DNA from 3 places in the Nitrosospira sp. Nsp13 genome. Region 1 is predicted to be linked to each of the others. Evidence: predicted binding sites of a transcription regulator. Region 1 holds the regulator's gene; each other region holds the start of a gene.
The links. The regulator sigma-54, encoded in region 1, starts transcription at its own class of promoters, with help from an activator protein. The targets are predictions, from matches to a motif close to TGGCACNNTTCCTGCT.
Positions count from the first base shown of each region.

Region 2: the regulator sigma-54 is predicted to act here: its motif matches at 1,576-1,591, upstream of glnA (type I glutamate--ammonia ligase).
Region 3: the regulator sigma-54 is predicted to act here: its motif matches at 1,576-1,591, upstream of BLO43_RS06390 (N-acyl amino acid synthase FeeM domain-containing protein).

Region 1 is NZ_FMVD01000007.1:65,634-68,917, reverse strand. Features, by position in the region: gene hprK (HPr(Ser) kinase/phosphatase) at 1-304, opposite strand, end outside; gene raiA (ribosome hibernation-promoting factor, HPF/YfiA family) at 441-773, opposite strand; gene BLO43_RS09955 (RNA polymerase factor sigma-54) at 794-2,269, opposite strand; gene lptB (LPS export ABC transporter ATP-binding protein) at 2,441-3,163, opposite strand; gene lptA (lipopolysaccharide transport periplasmic protein LptA) at 3,185-3,284, opposite strand, start outside.
Region 2 is NZ_FMVD01000002.1:48,136-51,419, reverse strand. Features, by position in the region: gene BLO43_RS03775 (undecaprenyl-diphosphate phosphatase) at 96-920, shown strand; gene BLO43_RS03770 (rhodanese-like domain-containing protein) at 974-1,426, opposite strand; gene glnA (type I glutamate--ammonia ligase) at 1,693-3,102, shown strand; gene BLO43_RS03760 (tetratricopeptide repeat protein) at 3,205-3,284, shown strand, end outside.
Region 3 is NZ_FMVD01000004.1:37,793-41,076, forward strand. Features, by position in the region: gene BLO43_RS06380 (thioredoxin family protein) at 1-279, shown strand, start outside; gene BLO43_RS06385 (inositol monophosphatase family protein) at 283-1,065, shown strand; gene BLO43_RS06390 (N-acyl amino acid synthase FeeM domain-containing protein) at 1,821-2,603, shown strand; gene BLO43_RS06395 (SGNH/GDSL hydrolase family protein) at 2,763-3,284, shown strand, end outside.

The sequences.
Region 1 (3,284 bases):
TTGAGGCTGGCACGGGAGCGCCACCGGCGACGATAACGCACCATAGGTTGCTTTGCGCAAGCCGCTCCATATTCTGCCGCAAGGAAACAGGATCGAGCTGATTGAGATAATCAGCTTCTGGATCGTTCAGCACCTGTATCCAGTTAGGGTGGATGAAATTGAGATGACCGATTATCCCCTGTGTAGAGCGGGCGATGGCGTCATCGTCGAGTTGCCTGTCACCACCGTCCCTGCCTCCCTCCCAGGTCAGAGTCAGCTTTTGCCGCTTTTCTTCAAATAGTTGCGTGATACTGATTCGGGACATTCGATAGGGCAATAGTTGTGCAATACGATTGATGAGAATGTAGCTGTGCGTTTAAGCTACCGAATCATGACGATGGACGTTTTCCCAATGTTACAAGAGAAGACGCCAGGCTTCTACGATCCTGAATCCGTTCCGGCTACTCCGGCTGTTCCGTTTCCTGATTTTTCAACGCACCATTATTGCGGCGGCTTGTATTCTTTTCCTTGTGCCTGAGAATCTGTCGATCAAGTTTATCCACCAGACTGTCTATTGAAGCATACATATCGGCACTGTCAGTCTCCACAAAAATATCTTTCCCTTTCACGTGTACATTGGCCTCTGCCTTCTGCTGAAGTTTTTCCACTGACAGTATCACACTGACATCAATAACATGGTCGAAATGACGCGTGACCTTGCTCATCTTTGAAGCGACATAATCACGCAAGGAGGGGGTAATTTCTACGTGGTGACCAGTAAGATTTAGATTCATCATGCCTCCTGAGCTTGGGGTTAAAATGATTTACGAAGATTAACGGGAGGAATCTGAATGGACTCCCGGTATTTTGCGACAGTACGACGAGCAACCACAATGCCTTGCTGTCCCAGAATTTCTGAAATCTGACTATCACTCAGTGGTTTCTTTGCATTTTCAGCATTTACCATTTGCTTGATCAGCGCACGAATGGCGGTGGCGGAACAGGCGCCACCGGTATCGGTTGCCACGTGACTGCCAAAAAAATACTTTAACTCGAATATACCACGCGGCGTGCGCATAAATTTTTGAGTGGTCACACGCGAAATTGTGGACTCATGCAACTCAAGCGCTTCCGCAATTTCCCGCAACACCAGCGGGCGCATGGCGACTGCACCGTGCTCAAAAAACTGCCGTTGGCGATCGACGACAGCAGAGGAAACCCTCAATATAGTGCCGAAACGCTGCTGCACATTCTTGATGAGCCATTTGGCTTCATGTAACTGGCTCACGAGTCGACGCGCGGAATCATCATGGCTCCGTTTAAGGATGTCCGCATAGAGACGATTGATCTTGAGGCGCGGCATTGCCTCCGGATTGAGACTGGCTACCCAGGAACCATTGATTTTTGTTACGATCACGTCAGGGATAATGTAACGCGCTACCGCCGAACTGAATGCCGTACCCGGTCTCGGATTCAAGTGGGTGATAAGATGCTGAACTGAACGCAGGCATTCGTCATCACAATGCAACAACTTTTTGATTGTGCAAAAATCCCGTGACGCCAGACTGTCGAGATGGCTATCAACCAGAAGTAGCGCGCGATCCCGGAAGGGAGTATCTTCCGGCAGAGCGTGCAATTGCATGCTCAGGCATTCCCTCAAATTACGCGCGCCCACACCAGGCGGATCAAGATGCTGCAGATATTCAAGGGCAATGTGCAGAGCATCGATATCTATTTCAAGCTCCGGCGGCAAGAAGCTAACGAGTTCTTCCAGATCCTGAGCAAGATAGCCATCGTCATTCAAGCTGTCGATCAGTAAGCCGACAATTCGCCGGTCGCGCTCGCCGATCTGGCTCAGGCTGAGTTGCATGTTAAGATGCTCACGTAAACTGGGGGGCTCTGCCGCCTGTTGCGGAAAATCTCGCTCCTCGTCCTCATCACGCGTGCTGCGAAAAGCGCCATCGTCGCCGGACCAGTCCGATTCATCGGCCATGCCATTTTTTGTACCAGAATCGCTCTCGGTCGCAGGCATCTCTGCCATGGTGTCACCGGAGGCTTCCAGCAAATCCGGGGCGAGCGGTTCCACCGAGCTATCGAGGAGGTTAGGCCGATATTCAGTGACATCGCTACCGATGCTGTCATCCAGCTCCAGCAGGGGATTTTCCTGCACGATGCGCTCAATCTCCTGATTCAGTTCAACCGTGGAAAGCTGTAGCAACCGGATGGCTTGCTGCAATTGAGGAGTAAGCGCCAGGTGCTGCGACAGTTTAAACTGGAGGGTAGGCTTCATAATCCTAAATCCGCTGGTTGATCGCTCATTTATCAGTCTAGAATTATGATTCGTAAAGAATTTCTTTGCTATTTGATTCTCACCTTTTGGGTGAGCCTGCTACGGGGCGGATTTAGGATAGTATGGAAAAACAACGGTAAAACCGAATTCGTGCAGATCAAATCCTTATTTTCACAGCCGGAAGTGTTCCCCCAGATACACTTTTCTTACATCTTCATTATAGATGATTTCATCAGGCTTACCGCTCGCCAGCACCATACCGTCACTGATGATGTAGGCGCGGTCACAAATCCCTAGTGTTTCCCTGACGTTATGGTCGGTAATGAGAACACCGATGTCGCGTTCTTTGAGGAACTGGATAATTTTCTGGATATCCAGCACGGCAATGGGATCCACCCCGGCAAATGGCTCATCCAGCAGAATGAACCGTGGCTGCGTCGCGAGCGCCCGGGCAATTTCCACACGGCGGCGCTCACCGCCGGACAAACTGATACCCTGGCTGGTACGGATATGGCTGATATGCAGATCATGCAACAGATTATCCAGACGCTGCTGCATTTCATCGGCTGTGTAACTCTTCAATTCCAGCACCGCGCGAATATTGTCAGCCACGGAAAGCCGCCTGAAGATTGAGGCCTCCTGCGGCAGATAGCTCAAGCCCAGGCGTGCCCGCTGATGAATCGGCAGCTGAGTCAAATCGCGCTCGTCCAAGTATATGCCACCGCCGTCCAGAGGCACCAATCCAACCATCATGTAAAAACAAGTGGTTTTTCCGGCACCATTAGGCCCCAGCAGACCGACTACTTCGCCGCTGTTGACGGAAAGCGACACATCCTGCACAACCGTGCGAGATTTGTAACGCTTTCTTAGATTACCCGCTCTTAACTCACTCATCTCGGGGACGGCATTGCGACGCTACGGACTCTCATCCTTCGGTTTTTGCTCCTTTTTCTTCGGCTGAATTACTGCCCGCACTCGTCCGTCAGTATTTGTTTGAGTGCTGCTCGCCCCATCG
Region 2 (3,284 bases), on a different contig from region 1:
CTATCGGATACTCCCATTGTCCAGTAACACCCTGACTCACTTGTGCTCATGCATGCCTATCCGGGGTCAAATGCTTTTCTCCGGATAATCGCCGCATGGATTGGCTTCTGCTCATCAAGGCCTTAATCCTCGGCATTGTCGAGGGCTTGACCGAATTCCTCCCGATTTCCTCGACCGGCCATCTAATCCTGGTAAGTGACTTGCTCGACTTCAATGACGAGAAAGGCAAAGTATTCGCAATTGTGATTCAACTAGGCGCAATATTGGCGGTATGCTGGGAGTATCGCGTCAAGATTGGTGGTGTAGTGAGGAATATTGGCTCAAGCGAGGACGCGAACCGCTTTGTGTTGAATCTTTTCATCGCGTTTCTGCCCGCTGCCATTCTCGGTCTCCTGTTCATCAAAACGATCAAGCAATATCTGTTTCATCCGGTTCCGGTGGCAATGGCGTTTATCATCGGGGGAATTCTGATTCTTTGGGCTGAGCGCAGAAAGCATGTAGTCGATGTCGACCGGGTTGAGGACATGGACTGGAAACATGCGCTGAAGGTTGGATTGATGCAGTGCCTCGCGCTGATACCCGGTACTTCACGCTCGGGCGCAACCATTATTGGCGGCCTCTTTTTTGGCTTGTCACGCAAGGCGGCGACCGAGTTCTCTTTTTTTCTGGCGATACCCATCATGTTTGCGGCCACTTTCTACGATGTCTACAAACATCGCGACATACTGCATTTCGACGATATTGGCGTATTCATAGTGGGATTTGTGGCTTCGTTCATCAGCGCGCTATTGGCAGTACGGGGCTTGTTGCGTTTTATCAGCCATCATGACTTCACCGTATTTGCGTGGTACCGAATTGGATTCGGGATCATTGTGCTGGCTACCGCTTATTCCGGGTTGGTCAAATGGTCGGCAGCGTAGATTTATATCAGGATAGAAACAATTTACCGGTTTCTTGATTCCCAATTTCTGACTCAACCCTGTACCCACGGCAGTCCTGCGGCTTTCCACCCACCTCTGGTGCCACGGTGACCGGTCGCGTCCTTGTCGCCTTCAAAGCCTTCTAGAATGTTGTAACAATTTGCGTAACCCGAGTCGGTGGCAATAGCGGCAGCTTGATGCGAGCGGCCGCCACTGCGGCAGATGAACATCACCATGGATTCCTTATCTACCTGGCTTGAGAGATAGTTGAGAAAGTCCGGGTTGGCACGCATGCCGGGGTAGGACTGCCATTCGATTTCAACCGCACCTGGAATTCGTCCCACCCAATCCCATTCAGCCCGGGAGCGGACGTCCACCAACGTGGCACCGGGGGCTTCCTGCAGCAACGTCAGTGCTTCAGCAGGGAGTAATGCGCCTTCATAGGGCAAATTCATTTCTCTGGCACGTTGTTGCGCCCTTTCGAGTATTGCAGTGATGGTTTCCATATGAACTTCAGATAGCAATGATTGAAAGATGCAATGTTATTCCTTTTTGAAGCACGTGTAACCTAAGGCACTTCGATGCAAGCCCGTCATTCAGTATGGCGTCCCCCACCCGCTATACGGCCCCATTTTAATAATTTGATCGCACCCTTTGGCACAATGTTTGATTCGTTTGAAGTAATGACGACGTTCGTACTGATATAATTCCCATTTTGTGCGCCTTGTGACGTATCTTTATCGAATAACTGAATTCCGGTCTGGAGAAAAATATGGCGGTAGTTGATGTTCTTAAAATGATTCAGGAAAACGAAATCAAGTTCGTTGATCTGCGTTTTACCGATACCCGCGGTAAAGAGCAGCATGTGACGCTTCCAGCTCACGCATTTGATGCGGATAAGCTTGAGGACGGCCATGCGTTCGATGGCTCTTCCATTGCCGGCTGGAAGGGTATTCAGGCTTCCGACATGTTGCTGGTGCCCGATCCCGAGACCGCTCATATGGATCCGTTCATGGATGAGGCTACATTGCTCATCACCTGTGACGTGGTCGAACCTTCGGATGGCAAGGGTTATGACCGTGATCCGCGTTCGTTGGCAAAACGTGGCGAAGCCTATCTCAAATCGACCGGCATCGGCGATACCGCATACTTCGGCCCCGAACCCGAATTCTTCATTTTTGACTCTGTCACCTGGCATGCGGACATGTCCGGTTGTTCAGTAAAAATAGAATCCGAGGAAGCGGCGTGGAATTCCGCGGAAAAATACGAAGGAGGCAATACAGGGCACCGGCCGGCCGTAAAAGGTGGATATTTCCCCGTTCCTCCGATCGACTCTTTGCACGACATTCGTTCTGCCATGTGTCTGGCGCTGGAAGAGATGGGGGTGGAGGTTGAAGTCCACCACCACGAAGTCGCAACTGCCGGGCAGTGCGAAATCGGCACCAAGTACAGCAGCCTGGTAAAGCGTGCTGACTGGACCCAGGTATTCAAATATGTGGTGCACAACGTGGCCCACTCTTACGGCAAAACGGCAACCTTCATGCCAAAACCCATTGTCGGAGACAACGGTTCCGGCATGCATGTGCATCAATCAATCTGGAAGGCCGGACAAAATCTGTTTTCGGGAAATGGCTATGCCGGACTTTCCGAAATGGCGCTATTTTACATCGGCGGCATTATCAAACATGCCAAGGCCTTGAATGCCATTACCAATCCAGGCACCAATTCCTACAAGCGCCTGGTTCCGGGTTTTGAAGCGCCGATCAATCTTGCCTACTCGGTAAGCAACCGATCCGCCGCGGTGCGGATCCCTTATGCCAACAGTCCCAAAGGAAGGCGCATCGAAGTGCGTTTTCCCGATCCCACCGCCAATCCCTATTTGGCCTTCACTGCGTTAATGATGGCGGGACTGGACGGCATCCAGAACAAGACGCATCCGGGTGACCCCATGGACAAGAATCTTTATGATCTTCCTCCCGAAGAAGCGGCGAGCATTCCGAATCCCTGCGTTTCGCTGGATGAAGCGCTGGACAACCTGGACAAGGATCGCAATTTCCTCACCCGCGGCGGCGTGTTTTCAAATGATATGATCGATGCCTACATCGAGCTCAAGATGGAGGAAGTCACGCGCTTTCGCATGACCACTCATCCGGTAGAATTTGATATGTACTACAGCCTATAGGGCTCCATAATTTTAGTGTGCGTTCGCCCGTTCCCGAACGCGGCAAGTATTGGAATCCGGCAGATACCGCTCATTTCTCACACATTTTTTTAGCTGAACGCTATGACCCATAAAAACATCTTGAGCAACCTGATTCTCTTTCAAGGGGAAAGTTCTCTACGTAGCGAATCCAAGACTACAGG
Region 3 (3,284 bases), on a different contig from region 1:
GTAGCAAGGGAATACAATTTTCCTTTCCCCTACGTGTGGGACGAAACCCAGCAAGTCGCCAAGACGTATGGTGCGGTATGCACGCCGGATTTCTTTGGTTTTAACGACAAGCTTGAACTTCAGTACCGCGGCCGGTTGGATGCCTCGCGCAAAGAGGCCGCCCCCGCGGAAGCGCGCCGTGACCTGTTCGAGGGTATGCTTCAGGTTGTGGAAACCGGTCGCGGGCCTGATGAGCAGATCCCCAGCATCGGCTGCTCGATCAAATGGCGGACGGAATAACAGGTGCTCGATGCGGTCATTGCCGCAGTCAGAGCGGTTGCGCAACAGGAAATCATACCACGCTATCTAAGAGTTACGCGTCAGCGCAAAGCTGATGGCAGCCTGATTACCGAAGCAGATCTTGCCACGCAGGAAGCGCTGTCGCGCGAGTTGAGAAAAATTTGCCCTGGCGCTGTGGTGGGGGAGGAAATGACGGAACAGGACCAGATTGACCAATGGCTTGCTGGGGATGCGGGGCTGTGGTGCATGGACCCAATAGATGGAACCTCCAATTTCGTCAATGGCCTGCCCTATTTTGCGGTGTCGGTGGCACTGATGCGGCAGGGAAGAAGCATTCTTGGTGTCGTCTATAACCCGGTTGCAGACGAAATGTTCTACGCGGAGCAGGGCAGCGGAGCCTATCTCAATGGCGAGAAACTACCCATCAAGGAACATGTCCCGCTGCTCAGAAGTGCGATGGCGAACGTCGATTTAAAGCGGCTTAGCGCCAAACTTGCGGCAGGAGTCTGCACTGAGCGGCCTTTCTCTTCTCAGCGTAATTATGGGTCGTGCGCGCTGGAATGGTGTTACACCGCCGCCGGACGATTTGATCTCTCCCTGCACGGCGGACAGAAACTTTGGGATTACGCCGCCGGCTGCCTTATCCTGGAAGAGGCGGGGGGACACATGTGCGGTTTCGAGCAAGATGATTTCTGGGCGGAACCGCTCTGGCAACGCCCGGTCATCGCTGCACTTGATCAAGGCCTTTTCCTACAATGGCGAGATTGGGTGCGAGCGCATCGGTAAATCACCCCCTTTTCTTCAAACGCCAGTCTAGGGCCTGTTAACACTTATTTCGTACCCGTGTTGCTACACAAAAAACGCGGAGGCCGCGTTTTTTGTGTAGCAACCCCGAAGGGACGGGACGGATTTCATCCAGCCCTTCGTTACTCGCCGCTTACGGAGGCTTGCTCCGCCGCGCGGGTCATGCCTCGTGCTGGGTGAAATCCGTCACCGTCGCGGGTGCAAAATAAGTGTTAACAGGCCCTAGCCCTTCCCAACCAGGGCATCTATGAAATCAAGCAGAAGTCGATTATTTTCTGCCGCATTTCAATCAGCCTCCCCTCCCTGAACATTCGTTCCCATTAGTAGCTGGCTTTTCATATGCAACTGGATAAAAACTGTCTCCTTTCGACGACAAAAAAATATATTAATAAACAATAAGTTAATAAAAAATATAAATGAATTTATAGAATATGGCGACAATATTTATATAGCATAACCTATAACCCAATGATTATTAATCACTAAGTTTTATGGCACGGATTGTGCTTATTTGTAGTGCAATTGATTCGGTTAGCCCAACACAAGAATTTTCTACGCTGTGTGGCGTACCCAAACAAGTGCCCTCCCATGACGAATACAACCTGGTTATTTTTTGTGCGATCTATTTATCAGGGAAATGGCGGTTGTACTGAAATTTTTGTGCATACCTAATCTAATACGTCTGAGGTATTGCATCCCGGATGTGAATGACTCCGACTAAATCTCTGGACTCTGACATGCAATTAAATACGAAGGAATATTCGTACCCAAACCGCTCTCACTTCCCAGCGAGAGTTAACGAAAACTACCCCGCGCCGCACCCTTTGTCGATTGACTGGCTTCTTGATGAAACCCCCGATGAAGAATTCGTGCTGAAGCGCAGCGGTTACAATATTCGCCTAGTGGATACGCCCAGACAACGCATCAGGGCCGGCATGCTCATTGAGCGCATGTACTCATGGCGCGGTTACCACACAGACACCGCTGCTGCGGCGATGCCGGGCAATATCAACCAGCTTACGCTCGAGGCATCCAGCGAACATCAGATCTTTGGGACGCTAACACTGGGCATGGACTCCGAAGAGGGTCTGCTCGCTGATGAACTTTATGCACGGGAAATCAATAGTTTTCGTGGGAAAGGTAAAAAGGTCTGCGAACTCTCAAAGCTCGCTATAGATTCCGAGTACAGTTCAAAAGAAATGCTGGCGTCACTTTTCCACCTCGCTTATATCTTCGGTCGCAATATCCACAAAGCGACGGATTTATTTATCGAGGTTAATCCGCGTCATGCCGGATTCTACAAGCGCATGCTGGGACTCCGCCAGATCGGAGAGGAACGAACTTGCCGGCGCGTCCAGGCACCAGCGGTACTCATGCACTTGGAACTGGGATACGTGGATACCCAGATTGCTTCCCTGGCAGGCTCATACAAATCCGGCGAAAGATCTCTCTATCCTTATTTCTTTTCCCGGCATGAGGAAGCAGGGTTAGCCAGAAGGCTTCAGTGGCATAATAACTGACCCGCTGCTGTGCGGAGTCTTAGGGCTAGAATAGGGCTAGAATATAGGCGGAAATCGAGATTCCCCCGATTGCGACCTGGTAGATAGTTTTGATTGCTGTCTTCATTCGACGTATATACAATAGCCCTCCAGAGCAGAAAAATCATACTGGAGCGTGGAATGAGCAAGATACTCAACGTATGTTTACTGCTGATAACCGTATTCGTTCTACCTGTCGCATGGGCTGAGCCACCCAAATACGACTCGCTTTACGTGTTTGGCGATAGCTTGTCTGACACCGGCAATGACATTATTCTCACCAGAATTCAGAGAATTAAGCCCCCTATACCCCCTTCGGAGAGTCCTCACCGAACCTACTATAATGGCCGCTTCTCCAATGGTCCGGTTGCGGTCGAGTACTTATGGCGCCTGTTGCGGGGTAGCAATAGTGCGTCGCTTAACCCTTTTCTTGCCAATATCAATCTTCCCGCACAAGGAGGCATCAACTTTGCATTTGGCGGATCAAAGTCAGACTATTTGAACCAGATGCCCGGAGGAATTTATGTGCCGGGAGCGCTCGGTCAAATTGAATTATTCCGCAAAGCATTAAAAGGCAGACAGGCCAAAGCCACTGCGCTATACACGATTTGGACGGGAGCGAACGACTATCTTCTGCTCCTGGAAGAGGGAGCGAGCCCACCG